DNA from 4 places in the Mesorhizobium japonicum MAFF 303099 genome. Region 2 is predicted to be linked to each of the others. Evidence: riboswitches for the same ligand, from Rfam matches in the RefSeq annotation. Region 2 holds a riboswitch; each other region holds the start of a gene.
What was found. Region 2 has a riboswitch for cobalamin ahead of MAFF_RS33435 (DUF1636 family protein). Riboswitches for the same ligand answer to the same signal wherever they lie in the genome.

Region 1 (5,685 bases), 1.8 Mb from region 2:
CCAAGCCCCTGGCAGATCCGTCTGCGTGCGTTGGGGGTGATCACCGAGGATTCGGGCTATGTCAATGCGGTGCCCGGCTCCGGTCTTTCCTATTCGAACACCGTGACGCCGGAACTCGATATTTCGTACTTCTTCACGGACAACATCGCCGCCGAACTCATACTCGGCACCACCTATGCCAACATCGATGGCCAAGGTGCGATCGGCGGGCTTGGCAAGGTCGGCAAGGTTTGGCTGCTGCCGCCCACGCTCACATTGCAGTATCATTTTACCGATTTCGGCGCCTTCGAGCCCTATATCGGCGCCGGCGTGAACTATACGATCTTCTATCATCAGCAAGTCGGCAGCGCCGATGATCTCAAGGTCAAGAACACATTCGGCGCCGCGCTGCAGGTCGGATTCGACTACATGGTGGACCAGCACTGGGGCGTCAACTTCGACGTGAAGAAGCTTTTCCTCAAGCCCGACTTCGACGTCACTGTCGCCGGCGCCAAGCTCACGGGCAAGGCCAAGCTCGATCCCTGGGTGATAGGCGCAGGTCTGACCTACCGCTTCTGAGGACGAAGCACGGGGCACTTTTCGAAGTCCGCGCGCGGAATCTTCCGTGCCGAGAAGTGGACCCGCGATGGTTCTTAAAGGAGTTGTTGGCATGCGCGTAGAAAACGATCATTGCGACGTGATCGGTGTGCCGGCCGCTCCCACGCAACTTGATCGTCTTTCTTCTGCGATTCTGCGGCAGGGGGGGATGGCGCGAGTGTCGCTGCCAGGCGATGTGGTGACCTGGGCGGCAGCCCGTCACCAGACGCTCAGGCAGATGCTTTCCGACCAGCGTTTCAACAAGGACTGGCGACAGTGGCGGGCGCTGCAGGACGGCGAGATTCCCGAGGATCATCCGCTGATCGGGATATGCAAAGTGGACAACATGACCACGGCGCACGGCGCCGATCACCGGCGCTTGCGCGGCCTGCTGTCCAGCAGCTTCGCGCCCAGTCGTATCGCCTTGCTGGCGCCACGGGTCGAACAATGCGTCGATCGACTCCTGGCCGAGATGGCGCAGCGCGGCGGCAGTGCCGATCTGATGAGCGAGTTCGCCGCTCCGCTGCCCACCAACGTGATCGCCGAACTGTTCGGTTTGCCGGACGAACAGCGCGAAGAGATCGTCGCGCTCACCTACAGCCTGGCCAGCACCTCCGCCACAGCCGAAGAGGTGCGACAGACGCGGCAGCGCATCCCGGAGTTCTTCCGTCGCCTGATCGCGCTCAAGCGGGGCCAGCTCGGCGATGATCTGGCTTCGGCCCTGATCGTCGCGCGTGACAAAGGCGAGCTCGTTTCCGACACCGAGCTCATCGACATGCTGTTCATGGTGCTCTCTGCGGGCTTCGTGACCACCGCCGGCGTCATCGGCAATGGCGTGCTGGCATTGCTGACGCATCCGCAGCAACTGCACTTGGTGCGCAGCGGCCAAGTTCCGTGGTCACAGGCGATCGAGGAGATCCTGCGCTGGGGCACCTCAGCGGCCAATCTGCCGTTCCGCTATGCCACCCAGGACGTGGAGATCGACGGATGCCTGGTCCGCCGCGGCGATGCCGTCCTGATGGCGTTCCATGCGGCGAACCGGGACGAAAAGGCCTTCGGTCCCGGCGCCAACAGGTTCGATGTCACCCGGCGGCACAACCCGCATTTGTCATTCGGCGAGGGGCCGCATTCCTGCCTGGGCGCTGCGCTGGCGCGCCTGGAATTGCGCTGCGCCTTCCCCCCGCTGTTCGGGCGGCTGGAGGATCTGGCGCTGACCATCGCTGCGGAGGACGTCGTCTACATGCCGTCTTACGTCATTCGCTGCCCGCAGCGCCTGCCGGTCAGCTTCCGCCCTTCCGTCGCTTAGAGAGTGCGGCATTCACCCCGGATTCGGTGATTCTCGGTTCGCCGGGGTGGCTGGTCTCGCACGAGGGGGGCGAGCATGCCCGGTTACGCTCGATCGTGGCGCCGGCCTTCAGCAATCGCAGGGTGAAGCTGCTCGCGCAGCAGGTCGAGGCGATCGCCGCGCAGTTGTTCGAGACGCTGGCGGCCCAGCCCCAGTCCGCCGACCTGAGGCGCCACCTCTCCTTTCCGCTTCCGGACATGGTTATCAGCGTGCTGATGGGCGAGTGCGCAAGGACGCTGAGCGAAGCCGAGCGGGAACAAGTACCGGGATTCCCGGCTGACCGTGACGACCTGGCCCGACTTTACGCCCTTTGAGCCCGGCGACCTCGATCTGATCCGGCGTCGCCGATGGGGACAAGGATCTCTCCGAGCCTGCACTGATAAGAGGCGGCATCGTAAGCGGCTTTGGGCGAAAGAGACCGATCAGCGCAAGGGCATTATTCGCATCATCACATAAACATCTCGTTATATGTATTGACAAGAAGCGAAGCTGCTGTGATTGTGCGCATGTCGTGGTTCTCCGCGCGGCACTGCCGTAGCGGAGCTAAGAGGGAAGCCGGTGCGATGCCGGCGCTGCCCCCGCAACTGTTAGCGGCGAGCCAAGCCCATTGGTGTCACTGAGGCGAACGGCCTCGGGAAGACGGGCAGAGGCTTTGACCCGCGAGCCAGGAGACCTGCCACGACGAACAACGTCCACGGGCGGGGTGTCTCGGTGGCCGCGGTAGCCTGGCTTCGTGCCGCCTGCTCGCGCGTTCCTTGTCCCCACGCCCCAACCATCGGGGTATGGCATGACTGTCTCTCAACAAATTCCAGTGGCAACGCTCGGCGTGCCGCGTATCGGTCGACGGCGGGAACTCAAATTCGCGCTTGAAAGCTACTGGTCCGGAAAATCTCCCGCTGCCGACCTGCTCGCGACGGCGAAGGCGCTACGCGCCGCCAGCTGGAGGGAGCAGCACGATCGCGGCGTGTCGAAAATCCCGTCCAACGATTTCTCGCTTTATGACCATGTGCTCGACACCGTCGCCATGGTCGGCGCCGTGCCGGCACGATACACTTGGACTGACGGCGAGGTCCCACTCGATACCTATTTCGCAATGGCGCGCGGCAACCAAGATCAGGCCGCTGATTGCGGACATGCCGGTGACGAGCATGCGGCCAACGGGCATGGCCTTGCCGCGATGGAAATGACCAAATGGTTCGACACCAACTATCACTACATTGTGCCGGAACTTACCGACGATCAGAGCTTTGCCCTCTCGTCGGCGAAACCGGTCGATCATTTCCTCGAGGCCAAGGCGCTCGGCATCCACACGCGCCCGGTCCTGCTTGGACCGGTTACCTTTCTCAAGTTGGCGAAGTCACCTGAGGAAGGTTTCAACCCTATCGCGCTCCTGCCACGGCTGCTGCCCGTCTACGAGGAGCTCCTGCGGAGGCTGAAGCTCGCGGGAGCCGATTGGGTGCAGATCGATGAGCCGGCGCTCGTGGTCGATCTGGTTCCCAACGAACGGGATGCGCTCCAATTCGCCTACTGCCGGCTGTCAAAAGCAGCACCGGAGTTGAAGATCATGGTCGCTATCTATTTCGGATCGCTGGGAGACAATCTCGAGACCGCAATTTCTCTGCCCGTGGCGGGACTGCACGTCGATCTCGTGCGCGCTCCAGAGCAGTTGGAGACCGTCGGCCGGCTTGCGCAGAAGGACCTTGTCCTCTCGCTCGGGCTGATCGACGGCCGCAACGTCTGGCGCGCGAACCTGCCTGCCATACTTGACCGCATCAAGCCGATCGTCGCCGGCTGGCCGCTGGACCGAGTGGAGATCGCCCCGTCCTGCTCGATGCTGCATGTGCCGATCGACCTGGACATGGAGACGGCCCTCGATGCGGACGTGAAATCGTGGCTCGCCTTCGCGGCGCAAAAAACCGACGAGCTGGTCGTGCTCGCCCGTGCCCTGGCTGAAGGCCGGGACGCGGTCGCCGCCGAACTGGAGGCGTCGGCTGAGGCTGCCGCCGCTCGCGCGACATCCGCTAAGGTGCATGATCCGCTCGTCGAAGGTCGGGTCGCCAGCATCAAGGTCGCCATGACGCGCCGGAAGAGCGCATTCGACGTGCGCTCCAAGCTTCAGGGCGACACGTTTGGCTTGCCATCCTTCCCCACCACGACGATCGGCTCCTTCCCGCAAACAGCCGAGGTTCGCAAGGCGCGGGCAGCCCATGCCAAGGGCGAGCTGAGTTACGTCGACTATGAGGCCTTCCTGAAAAAAGAGATAGAAGCCGCCGTTCGCTGGCAAGAAGAGATCGGACTCGACGTGCTGGTCCACGGCGAATTCGAGCGCAACGATATGGTGCAGTATTTCGCCGAGCAGCTCCGCGGCTTTGCCTTCACGCAGCATGGGTGGGTGCAGAGCTATGGCTCGCGCTTTGTGCGACCCCCGATCATCATTGGCGATGTGTCGCGACAAAATCCGATGACACTACACTGGTGGCGATACGCCCAGTCGCTGACGCCAAAGCCGGTGAAGGGCATGCTTACCGGCCCGGTGACGATCCTCAACTGGTCCTTCGTCCGAGACGACCTTCCGCGCTCAGCCGTCTGCCGCCAAGTCGCGCTCGCCATTCGCGATGAAGTGAGCGACCTCGAAAAGGCCGGCGCCAAGATGATCCAGATCGACGAAGCCGCACTGCGCGAGGGCTTGCCGCTGCGCGAGGCCGACTGGCAGGCCTATCTCGACTGGGCCGTCGAATGCTTCCGGCTGGCTTCAACGGCGGTTGGCGATGCGACCCAGATTCACACCCATATGTGCTACTCCGAGTTCGGCGACATCGTGGACGCGATTGCTGCAATGGATGCCGATGTGATCTCCATTGAAACCTCGCGCTCGCAGTTGGAACTGCTCGATACGCTGCGAACCTTCAAGTATCCGAACGAGATCGGTCCCGGCGTCTATGACATTCACTCGCCGCGGGTCCCGGAAGTGGGCGAAATTTCCAACCTCATCATGCTTGCGCGCAAGCGATTGTCGGATGGCCAACTGTGGGTGAATCCCGACTGCGGTCTCAAAACGCGCAGGTGGGAGGAGGTCCGCCCTGCCCTGGTGAACATGGTGGCTGCGGCACGCGCAATTCGGCAAAAAGCGCAGACGGCGTAGGGCTCGGTGCCACTCGCCGGCGGTGAGCGGCAACGCCACACACCGGGCATCCTTGGGGGAGTCTATCCGGCGCGCCCAAGGCAATCGAGCTGCCCGTGACGAAAGCGCCTCGGCAAGCTTGGCCTGGCCGAGGCCCTTGTCATGGCGCGTCGAAGTCAGCTGTTCCAGAGGCCGCCGTTGGCTGGCGATCGAAGGAGGCTTGGGCCCCAAATGAGCCGGCCAGAAACGAGACGGCTCACCGCCAGCCAGTTTCGGATTATTCCGGATTGGGATAATCCAGCATCACCATCATCTCCCCGACCTTGGTCGCCGAACCCCCCGGTCCCGACCATCGGGAGAAGCATCAGCGATCACGCGGCGCCGGTCCGCGGAGCGTGTTGCGGGAGATCGGATGCAGGGCCAAGCTGGGGCAAGGGTCAAACAGCGCTTCTAGACTTTTGAGGCGGCATCGACGCTCCGCCATCTGCACCGGGCCAATTCCCGCTCGATGGCTCTGTCTGCCTCTGGCTTCAATCACGATCACCGCGACGGCGAAGCCGAGCGGCCGCAGCTGGCAGGCGGACCCCTTGTGTTTTGATGGTCAAGATCCGGCGCCGGACCAGGAAAGCCGTCGCGGAAATTG
Region 2 (5,685 bases):
CCCAGCGCGCCAGCCCGAGCCCGCCCATCGTCCAGAACAGCACCGAATGGGCGGCGCGCTGGTCGCCGGCAAAGACCAGATAGTTGGTCAGAGCCGTGAACAGGAAGGAGACGGCAAGGCCGGCGAGGATCAGCCGTTCCGGCCCCTGCCCCCTCACCCGTGCGACCAGCAGCAGGACGATGCAGGCGGCCAGAATGCCGCCGGTGAAGGCGGCGACCGGCAAGGTCCAGATGCCAAAACTGTCACCGAAGACAGTGATGACGGAAACAGCTCCGGCGGCCGCCCCCGACGACAGACCGAACAGGAAGGGATCGGCAAGATCGTTGCGGGTCACCGTCTGCAGCAAGGCGCCGGTGATGCCGAGGCCGCCACCGACACAGACCGCCAGGATCGTGCGCGGCAGCCGCAGATCGACGACGATCTTGCCGACCGGACCCGACACCTGGTGCTCGTTCAACCCGACGGCATGGCCAAGCGAGGCGATGACCTCGGTCAGCGGGATCAGCGTCGAACCATAGGCGATCGACAGCAGCACGAGGGCGACGACCGCCACCGTGCCCGCCACCATCGCCAGCGCGAATGCCTTGTGCCGGGAAAGCGCACCGGATTTATGCCCGGGGGCAAGGAGCATCAGAACGCTTCCGGATGCATCGCCCTGGCGATCTTGGCGATCGCCTCGATGTTTGCCGGCCCGGGCGTCAGTTCGGCATAGCGTAGGGCCACGAAGCGCTCATTCTTGACCGCGTCCGTCTCCTTCATGGCCGGGTGGGCCTTCAAGAAATCGAGCAGTTTCTTGTAGCCGCCGCCATCCTGGTAATCGAGCAGGATGAGGAATTGCGGATTGCGCGACGCCACGGTTTCCCAGTCCGTGTTGCCCCAGCTGGTGTCCATGTCTGCCATGATGTTGTCGCCGCCGGCCGCGGTGATCATGGCGTTCGGAATGGCGAATTTTCCGGCTGTGAACGGCTTGTCCTCGCCTGAGTCATAAAGGAACACCCGCGTCCCCTTGCGGTCGCCGACTTTCGTCGTGATGTCTGCCAATTGCGCCTTCCAGCCGGAGACGAGCTTCTCCGCGTCCGCCTCCTTGCCGAAGATCTTGCCCAGCTTTTCGACGTCGCCATAGAGCAGGTCCATGGAAGCGGCCGGGCGGTTCTTGTCGAGATGGACGCAGCTTTCGGTCAGCACCAGTGTCTTGATGCCGTGCGGGGCGAGCGTGTCGGGCGTCACGTCGCCGCCGGGCTTCATGCCATAGTACCAGCCGGCGAAGAAGAAATCGGGCTCGACGGCGACGAGGTTCTCGAGCGTCGGGTATTTGGGCGCCAGTTCCGGGATGGAACCCTGCTCGGCCTTGAATTCGGGGCCGACCTTGTACCATCCGGTGATGCCGGTCAGGCCGACGATCGACGGCTGCAGCTTCAGCGCGAAGGCCATCTCGGCCATGTTGAGATCATGGATGACGGCGCGCTTGGGCGGTGCATCGAAAGTCAGCGGCTTGCCGCAGCTGTCGACCGTGACCGGGAAGGCGAAGGCTGTCGAGGCCAGCAGCGAGAAGACGAGCGACAGGGCGAGACGTTTCACGGATTTTGCTCCTTGGCTGAACGGTGTCGGACGGGGGATGGGTTCGATCAGGATGGCGGCGCGGCGCGGTTCGGCACATCGAAAACCGTGAGTTCCCGGTCTTCGGTCGGATGGCGAAGGCGAAACACGTCGACGCCGAAAATCTCGCGGATCAGCTGTTGCGTCAGCGCTTCGCGCGGCGCGGCCAGCGCATGCAGCCGCGCTTCGCTCATCACCGCGACCCTGGTGGCGAAGGGCGCCACCAGAGCCAGATCGTGCAGCACCGCGATCACCGTCATGCCGAAGCCGGCCACGAGTTCGAGCAGCTCGCCACGGGCGCGCGGATCGAGATGGTTGGTCGGCTCGTCGAGGAACAGGACTTTCGGTTGCTGCGCGATGGCGCGCGCCAGCTGGGCGCGCTGGCGTTCACCGCCCGACAGCGAGCCGATGCTGCGGCCAAGCAGCGCCAACAGGCCGGTCCGGCGCAACGCGTCGACGACGATGTCGCGCTCCTCGCTCCTGCGCCTCAGTCCAGCATGTGGGACGCGGCCGAGCTCGACATAGTCGATCACCGCCAGCCGTGGGTCCGGCTGGTCGGTCTGGCCGACGACGGCGATGTGCAAGGCGCGCTCGGCGGTCGAGATCCTGTCCAGGCGGCGCCCACCAAGCTTCACCTCGCCCGCACTTGGCCTGAGCATGCCCGACAGCATGCGCAGCAGCGTGGTCTTGCCGGCGCCATTGGGGCCGATGATGGCAAGACGATCGCCTGTGGCCACCGACAGGCTGACGGCGTGGACCAGATCCCGGCCATTCGCCATGGCGCGGAGGTCGCGAGCTTCGAGGAGTGGCGTTGTCATCGGCTGTCGCCCGCAAGCTTGCCCGGCCCGGGAATGCGGGCCAGCGTCTTGCCGGCCAGTCGCGGCGGACGCTGTCCGGAATTGCACCAGCCGTCGGCGAGCGAGGCGTAAAGCCCGGCAAATCGCACGAGATCGCCGGCGTCGGCCTCGGCGTCGATGGAACCGAAGAGATAGGAAGCCTTGCCTGGCGCCTGGAAGGCCACGGTCAGCGGCCGCGCACAGCCCGCCATGCATTCGACGCCTTCGACCGTGAAGCCATGCGCCACGGCGGGTTCATGGCAGGCCGAGAGCCGGGAACGCAAATCCGCACACAGGCTCTCACCCGACCTGATGCCGGTCGGGACGTCGCGGCAAAGCGTGCATACGATGATGCGATGATCGATGGCGCCGTCCAACTTTCCGTCACTTTCCAAAACTGGCGACGGAAGGATGCTGGCGAGCCGGCCGACAAGACCGACGTCCACGTCTCCTCCCGGCACACCCCGTCCGGTCAACTCAGTGATGGCAGGTCTCCTGGCTCGCGGGTCTCAGCGCAATCCTGCCTTCCCAGCCTTGCCGGCCAGTGGCATGTCGGATCTTGCTCTCCGCTTACAGTTGCGGGGGCAGCCACGGTCTCGACCTTTTGAGGTCTCACCGTGTTCCCTTTTCACCCCTTGCCTTTCGGCGCGGGGACCATCACGCACCCACCGTAGATTTCCATCGATCGCATCGCAACGAGTTTTTGCGATGTCGCTGCACTCCACACAATATGTAATAACATTACGTTTGAAGTGATGTTTCGCGACGATGTCAAGCTTGGTGTTGCGCACACGCCCCCGGCTAGGACGTAGACTCATTATCGCGTAGCCAGATGCGGACTGAGACGAGTTTGAGGGCAGCGAGGTAGTTTTCCGCCAGTTTGTCGTATCGGGTTGCGATCCGGCGGAACTGCTTGGCCTTGTTGAAGAAGCGCTCGACGAGGTTGCGTGCCTTGTAGAGGAAGGCGCTGAAGCAGATCGGGTCCTTGCGGTTGGCCTTGGGAGGGATGTTGGCCCAAGCCCTTCGCTCGGTGGCGGCATTGCGCAAGGCGTTGGCATGACAGCCCTTGTCGGCGCGCACCGGAGCGCAATCCCCAGAAGATGCCATTGAGAACCCGCCGATCATCCACGCGCGGCACGCCTCGCGGCTTGTTGGGCAGATGCGGCTGGATCGCGCGCCATTCGAAGTCGGTTAGGTCGTATTGGTTCGTGGGCAGTCTGAATCACAAACTGGCGCAGGCTTGACCGCACCGTGGAAGGCGGACATGAAAGGTCGATGATGAGCGAAGATATGCCCCAGTTGTTCTACCCAGGCATGCCGGAGCGCACGGAGCCTTGGACAGGTGACTACGAAATCTTATGGAGCATCTACATACGCTGCAACAACAGGCAGAAGCTCCGCCGTGTTCACATCCCTGCACTCGAAGCGATCATTGGCCAGCCCCACGGTGGACGAGGTTGGGTCATCGAGAAAGAGAACGACAATCCGGGAGAATTGAGATTGATGGCCACCGAAATCCTGGCCGGCTCCTACTCTGATGCCATGCTCCTTTCGTTGCTCAGGAAGCTTTACGCGCTCAGGCCACACTGGCATCTCACCGCAAGGCTAAACGCTGAGCATCCTCGCGGCGTCTATATTATGGCCACCTATGCGGAGAAGGAACCCAGCAGCGCCGCCCCTGCCGTATCCAACATCATGGTTGAGTTGCAGCCGGACTTCTCATGCTTGATCGATGGCACCACATCGCATCGCAGCGGGAGCGGCAAAGCGTTTTGATGACCTCCTGTGGTGAGGCCGTTGGACGGACGCCTCTTACCATTCTCAGACGTCGATCGCTTATGGGTATACGGCCTAGTTCCCGACGCTCTTGATTCCTGAGGCCACAGCTACGTTGTCGGATGATTGAGCGACGCTGTTGAACAGCGTGCACGACATTTCTTTGCTGCGGAAATTGAAACCCATACACGATTTTTCATTCGCGCATTGTAAGATGCAGTCTGGATACCTGAGTTGTCCCGTCCAATAAGGTACGCCGGAAACCTCGGTGTTCTTTGCGAATACTAGGTTCGAGTAGTGCAGATTGCTTTCGACAACCTTCTTGGCCGCCATCACAGATTCTTCGCTCTTCACAAGAACGGAAGCATCGCCTTTCATGAAGCAGGCTTGGTATTTGGTGTTGTATGTAACCGCCAAGCACGTAAAATCGTGGTCGCAAGCGTTCTGGCACTGCTCGGCAGTGACGCCTCGAATAGGCATGTTGGGCAGATCGTTTCCAATCGCGTCCCATCCAGATACGACTACAAAGCCGGTGTCAGGATCGGTCGGTGCAGTCATTATCGGGGGTTGCGGGGATACGCCACCCATTTGTCGACGAGGATCGGCGGCAAAATCCGCGGCTGCAAAAGTACGACCATCGAGCCACGCACAATTCGTTGCCAGCTGAATTGCCGTAGCATCTGTTAAGCCGACCTGTGCCAAAGTCTCGGGCGCAGATATGGGTGAGACAGGCTGTGTTTCTGGACCCAGCCTGTTAGCCAGTTGAACGTTTACGTCGACGCCCTGGACCATCCGACGCGAATAGCACCACGCAGTGTCCCACGAGCTGTCTTTTTCGTCCTTGAAGTGATGGCCTGAAATCAACTCCCATTTGTCTCCCTGGAAGTCGATCGTCTTCGTGGCGAACTTCGTGAAGTCCACGGTGACGACATCCGGTTCCTTCGGAGGCATTGGCGGCGTCGGCAGTTGCGTGGGCCGGGGAGTAGGCAGTGGGATGGAAGGCTTATCTGCTTTAGTTTCGGCAGGCTTCGCGGGTACTTCTACGCGCGGAGTATTCAGTTCTGAGATTGCAGGTCCGTTCTGCCACAGTCCAAGCTTCAAGCCCAAGCCGATCCCAATTGCTGCTACGGCGATTGCACCTCCGGTCGCAATTCGACGTAGTGCAGCCGCTTTGGAGATTTTCTCCTGAGCTGCGGCCTCAGCCTGTAGTGTCGGTATGGCAGAGCGCTTTACAATGAGGCCGACCGCCTGCTCGAGAAGAGCGGTGTTATGCCGGACGAGCATTGCCCTGCCCTTTCATCGACAACTTCACCAGATCGGCAACATCTGGCGGCAGCTCCTGATTCAGAGCCGTTCGAAGCACCTCTGGATCATCGGTAAACAGCGGAACGTAGAGGATCTCCTTGACGACCTTTTCAATTTCGACAGGGACCTCGACGCGCTTCTCGACTTCCTTTTCGACGACCTTCTCGACCGG
Region 3 (5,685 bases), 2.7 Mb from region 2:
TTCAGGCTGAAGAGCGGCGATGTCGTCGTGCTTGGTGGCGAGGGCCGTCTCGCCTTCCACGGCGTCGACCGCATCTATCCCTCGACCTCGGCGCTGCTCAAGAACGGCGGCAGGATCAATCTGACGCTGCGTCGGGTGACGAAGCCGCACGAAGAATGCCTTACAAGCCGATCCTGACGCGCGTCCCTACCGAGCCGCCAGGATCTTGGAAACAGCCGCAATTGCTTGGCAAGGCCGCGCCGTACAGGGGCCGCCCGACGCTGCTACGCCTCGATTTCGAGAGCCGAAAGCGGCTTCGAGCAGCAGGCTAGGATGAAGCCGTCATCGATCTCGTGGTCGAGGATGCCGCCATTGTGGCTCATCTCGACGGCGCCGGAGACTTTCTTCACCTTGCAGGTCCCGCATAGGCCGAATTCGCAGGCCGCGGGGATCCGCACCCCGGAGGCGCGCGCCGTCTGCAGCACGGTCTGGCCGGCGACGCATTCGGCATCGACAACCGAAAGCGCGAAGCGGATCGGTGTCGCTTCGACGGGGACGGTCACGCCGTCTTCACCGGGCGACACGAACGGCGCCGGAACTTCCTCCACCGCGGGTGCGGCAAAGCTCTCCTGGTGGTATTTCGTCATGTCGAAGCCGGCGGCTTCCAGCATGCCGCGCACGGCGCGCATGAAAGGGTCCGGCCCGCAGCAGAAGATCTCGCGTTCGCGGAAATCGGGCGCCAGCAGCGGCAACCGGATCGCGTCGATGCGGCCCATATGGCCGTACCAGCCCTCGCGGCTCGACCGCTCCTCGATCATGAATCCGAGCGACAGGCCCGGCATATGGCCGCCGAGCAGTTCGAGCTCCTTGCGGAAGATGATCTCTTCCGGGCGCCGCGCGCAGTTGACGAAGCCGACATCGGTCCATGGCGCGCAATCGTTCAACCAGCGCAGCATCGACATCATCGGCGTCACGCCGGAGCCGGCCGAGATGAACAGATATTTGGCCGCCGGATGGCTGTGCAGCGAAAAGTCGCCGCTCGGCCCATAGGCCTTGACGTGCGAACCGGGCACCAGGTGATCGAACATCCAGCGCGTGCCGATGCTGCCGGCCTGCGCCTTCACCGTCACCGCGATCGAGAACGGCCGAGACGGCGACGACGACAGCGTATAGGTGCGCATCAGCGGCCCGTCCGGCGTCGGCAGTTCCAGCGTCACGAACTGTCCCGGCTTGTAGCGGAACCAGGTCTGGTTGTCGGAGCGGAAGGTGAAGGTCTTGACGTCAGGCGCCTCGTCGCTGACGCCGATCACTTCCAGCACCTGCAGCCTGTCGTTCCAGGGCGCCATCTGGTCGAGATGGCGATAGAGGCCAAGATCCGTCATCGCATTCATCCCTCAACCTCTCAAGCAACGCTGCGCAACGCCGGCCGGCCATCTCCGGCAAGGCGCGGACCGATGAAGCGGGCATACCAGTCGACGAACTGGATCACGCCGCCCTCATGCAGTTCCGAATAGGGACCGGGTTCATAGGCCGGCGACAGAATGCCGAAGGCGTTTTCCTCGACGATGCGGCGATCCTGGTCGTTGGTCTCGGTCCAGACATGGGTGAGTTCGGCAAGATCGTAGTCGACGCCCTCGACCGCATCCTTGTGCACCAGCCATTTGGTCGTCACCGCGGTTTCCGTGGCGCTGATCGGCAGCACGCGGAAGGTGACGGCATGATCGATGAGGATATGGTTCCAGGTCGTCGGATAGTGATAGTGCATCAACGTGCCGATGCGGTCGGCCGAGACGCTGTCGGACAGGTTCTTCTTCACCGCCCGCTTGCCGGTCATCGTGTAGCTGACCGCGTCGCGCAGCAGCGGCGCGCGGGTGGCGCGGTATTGCCCCGCCGGGTCGATGCGGAACTTGCTCGGCAGGCCGGCCGCCTCGCATTTGGCCCAGTGTGCCAGCATCTCCGGATCGCTGTCGGCGCCTTGCACGCCGGTCACCGTCGGGGCTTCCGGGAAGGTCTTGCACAGTTCAGGGTGATTGCCGGCGCAATGGTAGCACTCGCGGTTGTTTTCCCAGACGAGCTTCCAGTTGCCCTTCTCGACGATGGTGCTCTCGAAGGCGATCTTTGCTTCGCTGAGCCGGTGCGGCTTGAGATAAGGTTCGATCATCGCCCGCATCGGGGCGAAGTCGGCGGGTTCCTTGGCCAGGCAGATGAAGATATAGCCGGCAACGCTTTCGCAGGCGACCGGCTTCAGGCCGAACTGGCTCTTGTCGAAACCGTCGGCCATCTGGCGGGCAAACAACAGCCTTCCATCCAGCTCATAGGTCCACTGGTGGTAGGGGCAGACCAGCTTGGCGGCCGTGCCCTTGTCGGTGTTGCAGACACGGCTGCCGCGATGGCGGCAGGAATTGTGGAATGCGTTGATCCTGCCCTGCTGATCGCGCACCAGCACGACCGGATAGTCGCCGATCTGCACGGTGATGAAGCTGCCGGGCTTGGGCAGTTCGCAATCATGGCCGACGAACAGCCAGTCGCGATACCAGATCAGCTCCATGTCGAGCTTGAAGAAGTCGGGATCGGTATAGAAGGGCTGCTCGAGCGAGAAGCCCTCTCTGCGGCCATTCAAGAGCCTCAGCATATCGTTGCGCGCATCCATGTCCTGTCCTCATACTTCAAGGACTGAACTGGTGGTGATTGAGGAAGGATTAGACGTAGCCCGGCGATAGCCGGGCAAGCGCCATCCGCCTCTTGACCGCCCACCGCGATCAGTCGAGTTCAAAAATCTCGGGCTGGTTTCCGGGCTCTGGAGTGTCCTTGCGGACGGTCGCGACACCTTCCCAGGCTTTTGCCCAGTGGTCTCCCGTTGCGACTTGAACTCCACCACCGTTGCGGGGGCAGCGCCGGACTTTGACCGGCTTCCCAATTCTCCGCCCCGTCGTCACGAAGCGGCACCTGAGATGACATGATCTAATCACGACGGCGTTTGCGACATCGGCATGAAAGCGACATCGCATCCATGTGGCGCGACACGCATGCGCGATGATCGGGTCAAGGACAGCTGTCACGAAAATCGTCTCCGCGACAGCTGTACCGGTTATCAAAATCGACCCGGAACGGGGGCAAAAAAGGCTAACGGTTTCGAAAAGTGACTATTAGCAGGTTCTAAAATCGAACCGAACGGTTCGTTTCTGTTGACGGTGCGTGCAGGAGGGTGTGAACGCTGGACCTCCGAAACAGTCTGTGACCTTGCGGCTGGCTTTGCATAACAAATTGATATCAATAAGAAAAATGTTTGGCATGGAAGCCCTTGGCACAATTTCAAGTGGTGGATTCTTGGTCCACACGGAACAACTTCGTGATTGGAAACGGCGATCTGGCTTTCCCACATCGGGGCGGTCCGAACGACGCGATTTCAATCCCAAGACACGCCGCTAGACGGACGGAAAAAATACTGGAGTACTAAAAATGAAAAAGATTGTTCTCACTGCCGCCGCCCTTCTGGCCATTTCCGGCAGCGCCTTCGCTACTGGCAGCGATCATTATGGTTCGAATGCTCCCGCAGCCACTGCTGCCGTCGACAGCTCGTACACCGCTTCGACCAAGAAGTCGGAACCGGCTGCTCAGACGCCTGCCCAGGGCGCTGATCGCAACCTTTTCGGCAACAACTAACAACGGATCCAGGCCAATGGCGGGCTTTTCGCCCGCCGCTCTGGCCGACTTTGACAAATTCAGGAGAACAACATGAAAAAGATCATCCTTGCTGGCGCCGCGGTCCTGGCCATTTCCGGCAGCGCCTTCGCTGGCAGCGACAATTTTGGCTCCAACGGTGCCAACCAGCCGGCCGCTACGGTCGACACTTCCTACACGGCTTCGGTCGACAAGTCGGCTCCGGCCACGCAGGTGCCTGCTCAGCAGGGCGCCGATCGCAACCTCTTCGGCAGGTGATGCCGCTTCTCGGGAATGGCGGTTCTGCCGGCCATTCCTGTGGAATCCAGAAATTCAGGAGACTAACATGAACAAGATCATCCTTGCCGCCGCCGGCGTTCTGGCCATCTCCGGCAGCGCTTTTGCGGGCAGCGACAATTTTGGCTCCAATGGCGCCAACCAGCCTGCCGTAACTTCGCCCGCCGTAACTTCGATCGACAACTCGCGTACGGGTTCGATCCGCGAGAACGGCTCGCCTGTCTACAAGCTGCTCAATTCGTCGGGCGACGTGCAGAAGTCCGCCCCTCAGGGCAGCGATCGGAACCTCTTCGGCCGTTAACAGCCGAAGCTGATTTTCCAAAAAAAGAGCGGCGGGCCTGGCCCGCCGCTTTTTTTCGCCCTGACGCGGCAGGACCGGCGGCCTCAGGCCGCTTTTGCTTCCGGTCTTTGCAGCGCGAAGGAATGTCCGTCTGCATCGAAGATATGCAGGTCTTCGGCATTGGCGCTCAGCCGCAATGTCGAACCGCGCTTGACCTCGACATTGCCCGGCAGTTTGGTCACCAGCGGCAGGTCGGCGCGGCCGATGTCGACATAGACCAGCTGAACCTCGCCGAGCTGCTCGATATAGTCGACCGCTCCCTCGAACAGATAGTCCGCGCCGCTGGCGATCATCAGATCTTCCGGCCGCACGCCGAAACTGACCGCCGCGCCCTTGGCCGAGGCGGGCGTCGTGATCGGCACCGTCGCCTTGCGGCCGCCGACATGGTTGACGACGGTCGGGTTGCCGGTCTTGTCGATGGTTGCCGGCAGGATGTTCATGGCCGGCGAGCCGATGAACTGGGCGACGAACAGATTGCCGGGCTTCTTGTAAAGGTCCATTGGCGTGCCGACCTGTTCGACATGGCCGTCCTTCAGCACCACGATGCGGTCGGCAAGCGTCATCGCCTCGACCTGGTCGTGGGTGACATAGATCATCGTCGTGTTGGGCATCGATTCCTTGAGCTTGGCGATCTCGATGCGGGTCGCGACACGCAGTGCGGCGTCAAGGTTCGACAGCGGCTCATCGAACAGGAACACTTTCGGATTGCGCACGATGGCGCGGCCGATGGCGACACGCTGGCGCTGGCCGCCCGACATCGCCTTGGGCAGCCGGTCGAGATATTTGGTCAATTGCAGGATTTCCGCCGCCTGGCGCACGCGGCGGTCGATCTCGGCCTTGTTTTCCTTGCCGATCTTCATCGAGAACGCCATGTTGTCGTAGACCGTCATATGCGGATAGAGCGCGTAGGACTGGAACACCATGGCGATGCCGCGCTTGGACGGCGGCACATCGTTGACCACTTCGCCATCGATCTTGAGTTCGCCCGACGTGATTTCCTCGAGCCCGGCGATCGAGCGCAGCAAGGTCGACTTGCCGCAGCCCGATGGACCAACGAAGACGATGAACTCGCCCGATTTGATATCGAGGTCGATGCCGTGGAGAATGTTGAGATTGCCGTAGGACTTCTTCACTTGCCTCAAATTGACATCGGCCATTGGTTTCCTCCCAGTGATTTCTCAAAAATTCAGTCGATGCGCCCGAACCAGGCGCCGTAACCGCCAAGCTCGATCGAACCGGGCCTCGCCTGCCCGGAAAACCCGTGTCCCGGCAAAGGTTGCAGGGATCGGCTGCCAAGGTCAACCTTGGCCGGCTTGGCGCCGAGGTTGAAGACGCAGACAACCTGCTCGTTGCCGGCGCGGCGCGTGAAGGCGACGGTGTCGCCCTCGCTTTCGATGAAGGTGATGTCG
Region 4 (5,685 bases), 1.4 Mb from region 2:
ATGAACAGGATCGACACCAGGTAGAAGCGGATGTCGAATTTCATGCGGGCATCGTCGAACGAGTTGAAACCGCACTCGTACGCGGAAAGCTTTTCGGGATCGGGATTGCGATAGGCCACAAGGAACGGTGCGGCCAGCAGCGCCAGGCCGACGACCAGCGCCACGCCGATGAACAGGACGATGGGCAGGTACGAACTGAGAAGTGCGTTCATGCAGCGGCTTTCCGTTGGCGCCAATCCACTTTGATTACAGCACCGGACCTTATTGCGGAAGCGTGACAGATTAACCGCTGAACCGTTTTAAGGGGCCTATGCTGCAACGCGGCGAGGGTTAGCGCAGCACTTCCAGCGAAGCAAGTCAAACCTTGTTCAAAACGCCGACCTGGACGGCATATCCGGAGAAACTGGTCCGATCCGCTCCTGTTTGATTTCCTTCTATTTTTACTCCACTTTTCTCTCCTGACAGGGTTGCGGCCAAAACCCTGCTAGCATGGACCGGAATCACCCGTCAGACCCACAGTCGAAGCACCTCAGAGTGATGCCTGCATGAAGGAAAAAATCTCGCTTGCGATGGCTCGGCGCATCGCGCTCGCCGCACAGGGGTTTCTCGATCCCCGCCCAAATGGCACACCCGACCGCCGCCACTTCGCCCGCGTGCTCTCCCGCACCGGCCTGCTGCAGATCGATTCCGTCAGCGCGGTGGTGCGCGCGCATTATATGCCGCTTTATTCCCGCCTTGGCCCCTATCCCCTGGCCTTGCTCGACAATGCCGCCGTGACGCGCAAGCGCATGGTCTTCGAATACTGGGCGCACGAGGCGTCCTTCCTGCCGGTCGAGACCTACCCGCTGATGCGTTGGCGCATGCAGCGCGCCGAGCACGGCGACGAGATGTATCTGGGCCTGGCCAAATGGGGCCGCGAGCATGCCGCCTATATAGAAGAGATCTACCGCGAGGTCGTCGCGCGCGGCCCGATCGCGGCTTCGGCGCTGGAAGGCCAGAAAGGTTCGGGCGGCTGGTGGGGCTGGAGCCATGCCAAGCATGCCTTCGAATGGCTGTTCTGGGCCGGGCGCATCACCACGGCACACCGCCGCGGCTTCGAGCGCTTCTATGATTTGCCCGAGCGCGTGCTGCCGCAGGCGATCCTCGATCTGCCGGTGCCGGCGGCCGAGGACGCGCACCGCGAATTGCTGCGCATCTCGGCTCGTGCCCACGGCGTGGCGACATCAGGCGATTTGCGCGACTATTTTCGGCTGTCGCCGGCCGACATGAAAGGCCGGCTGGAGGAACTGGTCGAGTTGGGCGAGCTCGTGCCAGTGCGTGTCGAAGGCTGGGACAAGCTGGCTTATCTCCATAAGGACGCCCGCCTGCCCCGGAAAATCGGGGCCCGCGCCTTGCTGGCACCGTTCGACCCGGTCGTCTTCGAGCGCTCGCGCTCGGAGCGGCTGTTCGATTTCCACTACCGCATCGAGATCTACACGCCCGCCGAAAAGCGCCAATACGGCTATTACGTCCTGCCCTTCCTCCTCGGCGATAGGATCGTCGCGCGTGTCGACCTCAAGGCAGACCGGCCAGCCAGCGTCCTGCGCGTCCACGCCGCCTACGCCGAACCCGGCGCGCCACCTGAAACCGCCGCGCAACTCTTCGAGGAACTGCAGCAGATGCAGGGCTGGCTTGGCCTTGAACGCATCGAAGTGACGCCCGCCGGCGATCTGGGTCCGGCGCTCGCCGACATCGCCATGTCGTAGCCGCGCGTTGACACCACTGCCTCCAAGAGCCTAAATCCGCTCCAGACGGTCCCTTGCCCGCAACGGCAGGGGCTAAGAGGGAATGCGGTGCGGGATTTCGATCTCAAATCCGCGGCTGTCCCCGCAACTGTAAGCGAAGAGCCAAGGCCGAAAGCCACTGGGACGTTCCCGGGAAGGCGGCACCCAAGGCGATGACCCGCGAGCCAGGAGACCTGCCGTCTGCGACAAAAGAATCCGATCGCCCGGCGGGTTTCCGGGCAAGGAGCCCGGCTTTTGGACCAGAACGGCAGTTTTTCGGCTGGCACAGCGGACAATGCGTCCGCCGACGGCGAAGCCTTGGCCGGCGTCACGGTCATCGTCTGCGCCTCGTGCCGCGACGAGACCGGCTCGGATGCCCATCCCCGCGCCGGCGAACTTTTGGCCGAAGACACGCGCCAGGCCGCAGTGGATGAGAACATCCGCATCCGCACGGTCGAGTGCCTAGGCAATTGCAAGCGCCGCCTGAGTGCCGCGATCCTGCGCGATGGCTGCTGGAGCTACGTCTTCGGCGACCTGACCGCGACCAGCGGCACCGACCTCGTCACCGGCGCCAAACTCTTCGCCACTTCGACGGACGGCCTCATTCCGTGGCGCGGCCGGCCCGATTCCCTCAAGCGCGGCCTCGTGGCCCGCATTCCTCCCCTCGACCTGTTGAAGGATTGATCATGAGCGCTTCCGTCACCCGCGTCCCCTGCACTGTCGTCACCGGCTTCCTCGGCGCCGGCAAGACGACGCTGGTCCGCCATCTCCTGGAAAACGCCGGCGGCAAGCGCATTGCCATCATCGTCAACGAGTTCGGCGACATCGGCATCGACGGCGAGATCTTGAAGGGCTGCGGCATCGACACCTGCCCGGAGGAAAACATCGTCGAACTGGCCAATGGCTGCATCTGCTGCACCGTGGCCGACGATTTCGTGCCGGCGCTCGACCAGATCCTGTCGCTCAACCCGAAGGTCGACCACATCCTGATCGAAACCTCGGGCCTGGCCCTGCCCAAGCCGCTGGTCCAGGCCTTTCAATGGCCAACGGTGAAGAGCCGCGTGACCGTCGACGGCGTCATCGCCGTGGTCGATGGCCCAGCGCTGGCCGAAGGCCGCGTCGCCAACGACATGGACGCCCTGCAGGCGCAGCGTGCCGGTGATGACAGCCTCGACCATGACGACCCGGTCGAGGAACTGTTCGAGGACCAGATCGCCTGCGCTGACCTGATCATCCTGTCGAAGAGCGACCTGATGGATGCCGCCGGTTCGGCCCGCGCCAACGCCATCATTGGCGAACACTCCGCCCGCGCCGTGAAGATCGTGTCGACCTCGCATGGCAAGGTGGACCCCTCGGTGCTGCTCGGGCTCGGTCTCGCGGTCGAGGACGATATCGAGAACCGCAAATCCCATCATGACGGCGCCTTCGACCACGAACATGACGACTTCGACACCTTCATCGTCGACATCCCGTCGATCGCCAATCCGGACGAGCTGGCACAACGCGTCGCCGCCGCCGCCGAACAGGAAAACGTGCTGCGCGTGAAAGGCTTCGTCGAGGTCGGCGGCAAGCCGATGCGGCTTTTGCTGCAGGCCGTCGGCCCGCGCGTCAATCATTACTATGACCGTGCCTGGACGGCCGAAGACGACCGCCGTTCGCGCCTGGTCGTGATCGGCCTCAAGGGGCTGAACCGCCCGGCAATCGAGCGTATACTCGCCGGCTGATTTCAGACACGGGCCGCGATGCATATCCTCACCACGACCTCCGCCTCGCTCGACGACCTCGCCGAGCCGGTCGATCTGCGGCAGACGCCGGCGGATATCGTGGCCTTGTCCTTCACCGACAGCGACCTCGCCGGACTGGCGGCCGCCTGGAAAGCGGATGCCAGCCGCCTGCCCTCGATGCGGCTGGCGGCGCTCCGCGACCTGCGCCATCCCATGTCCGTCGACCTCTGGGTCGACAGCGTCGCGCGCCGCGCCAAGATCATCCTGGTGCGCATCCTCGGCGGCTACGACTGGTGGCGCTATGGCTGCGACCAGCTGGCCTCGACCGCCCGAGAGCGCGGCATCCAGCTGGCGCTGTTGCCGGGCGAGAGCCACGACGAGGATTTGCGCCTGATCGAAGCCTCGACGCTGCCGCGCCAGGAATTGGACGCGCTGCTCGGCTATTTCCGCGAGGGCGGCCCGGCCAATATGGGCGCGCTGGTGCAGAGGCTGGCCAGGCTGGCTGGGCAGGACGCGGCCGTTGTTGAGCCGGTGGCGGTGCCAAAGGCCGGCTACTACCAGCCAGGCCGCGGCGTCGTCCCCCTCCCCCTCGAGAGGGAGGGAAAGGTCGCGCCCATTCTCTTCTACCGCTCGATGCTGCTGGCCGCCGACGTCGCGCCCATCGACGTCCTTTTCGACGCGCTGCGGCAGCGCGGCATGACGCCTGTCCCCATCTTCGTCTCCAGCCTCAAAGACCCGACATCCCTGGCCTTCGCGGAAACCGCCCTCGCCACGCTCAGACCCGCCGCCATCATCACCGCCACCGCCTTCGCCTCCGGTGCTGAACCGGGCGTCGAAACCCTGTTCGACCGCGCCGGCGTGCCGGTCTTCCAGGTCATCGTCGCCACCACCCGCCGCGACGTCTGGGAAAACAACCAGCGCGGCCTGGCGCCCGCCGACCTCGCCATGCATGTCGTGCTGCCAGAACTGGACGGCCGCATCCTCGCCGGCGCGATTTCCTTCAAGGGCGAAAGCGATGTCGATCCCGCCCTTGGCCACCGCGCCTTCGCCAACCGGCCGGAACCGGATCGAGTGGCGCAGGTCGCTGACCGCGTGGCAGCCTTCATCAAGCTGCAGGAGACGCCCCGCGCCGAGCGCAAGCTGGCCGTCCTGATCCCCGACTATCCCAGCGCCCCTGGCCGCACCGGCTACGCCGTCGGCCTCGATGTGCCGTCCAGCGTGCTGGCCATGCTGCATGACCTGAAGGAGCAGGGCTATGGCGTTGAGGGGATTCCGCAATCGCCGCGGGCGTTGCTGGATCTATTGGAGCGGGGCGGCGACGGGCTAGGGTTGGAAGACTATGTCGGACTCTCGAAAGAGTTGCCCGCCGAGGTAATGACTGCCGTTGAGGCGGCGTGGGGAAAAGCAGAAGAAGAGACAGGTTTGCGCGAGGGGGGCGCCTCGCACAAGCCTTCGCTATCGAGCAAAAAACACTTCCCTTTCCGCGCCACGACCTTCGGCAACATCACCGTAGCCCTCGCCCCAGACCGCGGCCGCTCCGCCGATCGCCGCGCCGACTATCACGACCCGACACTCGCGCCCCGCCACGCCCTGCTCGCCTTCGGCCTGTGGCTGCGCAAATCGCTCGGCGTGCATGCGCTCATCCATGTCGGCGCCCATGGCACGCTGGAATGGCTGCCGGGCAAGACCGTTGCACTGTCGCAGACCTGCTTCCCCGAGATCGTCACCGGCGCATTGCCCGTCATCTATCCCTTCATCGTCTCCAATCCCGGCGAGGCGGCGCAGGCCAAGCGGCGCATTGCCGCCGTCACCCTTGGCCATCTGCCGCCGCCGCTGACCGGTGCGGGACTTGACGAAAACCAGCACAAGCTCGAACGCCTGGTCGACGAATACGCCCAGGCCGACGGCCTCGACCGCCGCCGCCGCGACCGTCTGGCCAGGCTGATCGTCGACACGGCGCAAAAGACCGGCCTCGCCGCCGAAGCCGGTGTCGCCAGGACCGACGCGCCCGACGAGGCGCTGCGCCGCATCGACGCCTGGCTCTGCGATCTCAAGGACTTCGCCATCAAGGACGGGTTGCATATTTACGGCCGCGCACCCGACGATGAGTCCGACGCCATGCGCCGCCAAAGCGCCGAGGCTGAAAAGGCCGCACTGCTTGCCGCGCTCGATGGCCGCCACGTCAAGGCCGGGCCGGC

Region 1: another riboswitch for cobalamin. It lies ahead of metE (5-methyltetrahydropteroyltriglutamate--homocysteine S-methyltransferase); the one in region 2 lies ahead of MAFF_RS33435 (DUF1636 family protein).
Region 3: another riboswitch for cobalamin. It lies ahead of MAFF_RS20905 (aromatic ring-hydroxylating oxygenase subunit alpha); the one in region 2 lies ahead of MAFF_RS33435 (DUF1636 family protein).
Region 4: another riboswitch for cobalamin. It lies ahead of MAFF_RS06645 (DUF1636 family protein); the one in region 2 lies ahead of MAFF_RS33435 (DUF1636 family protein).

What each region holds. Positions count from the first base shown of each region.
Region 1 is NC_002678.2:4,954,075-4,959,759, reverse strand. Features, by position in the region: gene MAFF_RS25065 (OmpW/AlkL family protein) at 1-558, shown strand, start outside; gene MAFF_RS25060 (cytochrome P450 family protein) at 650-1,882, shown strand; partial or broken gene MAFF_RS25055 (cytochrome P450) at 1,888-2,142, shown strand; cobalamin riboswitch at 2,417-2,616, shown strand; gene metE (5-methyltetrahydropteroyltriglutamate--homocysteine S-methyltransferase) at 2,733-5,063, shown strand.
Region 2 is NC_002678.2:6,746,549-6,752,233, reverse strand. Features, by position in the region: gene MAFF_RS33450 (FecCD family ABC transporter permease) at 1-631, opposite strand, end outside; gene MAFF_RS33445 (ABC transporter substrate-binding protein) at 631-1,578, opposite strand; gene MAFF_RS33440 (ABC transporter ATP-binding protein) at 1,626-2,414, opposite strand; gene MAFF_RS33435 (DUF1636 family protein) at 2,411-2,878, opposite strand; cobalamin riboswitch at 2,901-3,106, opposite strand; partial or broken gene MAFF_RS33430 (transposase) at 3,234-3,648, opposite strand; gene MAFF_RS33425 (hypothetical protein) at 3,708-4,208, shown strand; gene MAFF_RS33420 (PAN domain-containing protein) at 4,284-5,492, opposite strand; gene MAFF_RS40405 (hypothetical protein) at 5,476-5,685, opposite strand, start outside.
Region 3 is NC_002678.2:4,041,653-4,047,337, forward strand. Features, by position in the region: gene MAFF_RS20895 (alpha-ketoglutarate-dependent dioxygenase AlkB family protein) at 1-177, shown strand, start outside; gene MAFF_RS20900 (hybrid-cluster NAD(P)-dependent oxidoreductase) at 264-1,361, opposite strand; gene MAFF_RS20905 (aromatic ring-hydroxylating oxygenase subunit alpha) at 1,382-2,629, opposite strand; cobalamin riboswitch at 2,744-2,944, opposite strand; gene MAFF_RS20910 (DUF680 domain-containing protein) at 3,439-3,642, shown strand; gene MAFF_RS20915 (DUF680 domain-containing protein) at 3,715-3,918, shown strand; gene MAFF_RS20920 (DUF680 domain-containing protein) at 3,986-4,237, shown strand; gene MAFF_RS20925 (ABC transporter ATP-binding protein) at 4,321-5,433, opposite strand; gene MAFF_RS20930 (alpha-glucosidase family protein) at 5,463-5,685, opposite strand, start outside.
Region 4 is NC_002678.2:1,147,348-1,153,032, forward strand. Features, by position in the region: gene MAFF_RS06635 (NADH-quinone oxidoreductase subunit A) at 1-212, opposite strand, end outside; gene MAFF_RS06640 (winged helix-turn-helix domain-containing protein) at 546-1,745, shown strand; cobalamin riboswitch at 1,775-1,979, shown strand; gene MAFF_RS06645 (DUF1636 family protein) at 2,019-2,447, shown strand; gene cobW (cobalamin biosynthesis protein CobW) at 2,450-3,487, shown strand; gene cobN (cobaltochelatase subunit CobN) at 3,506-5,685, shown strand, end outside.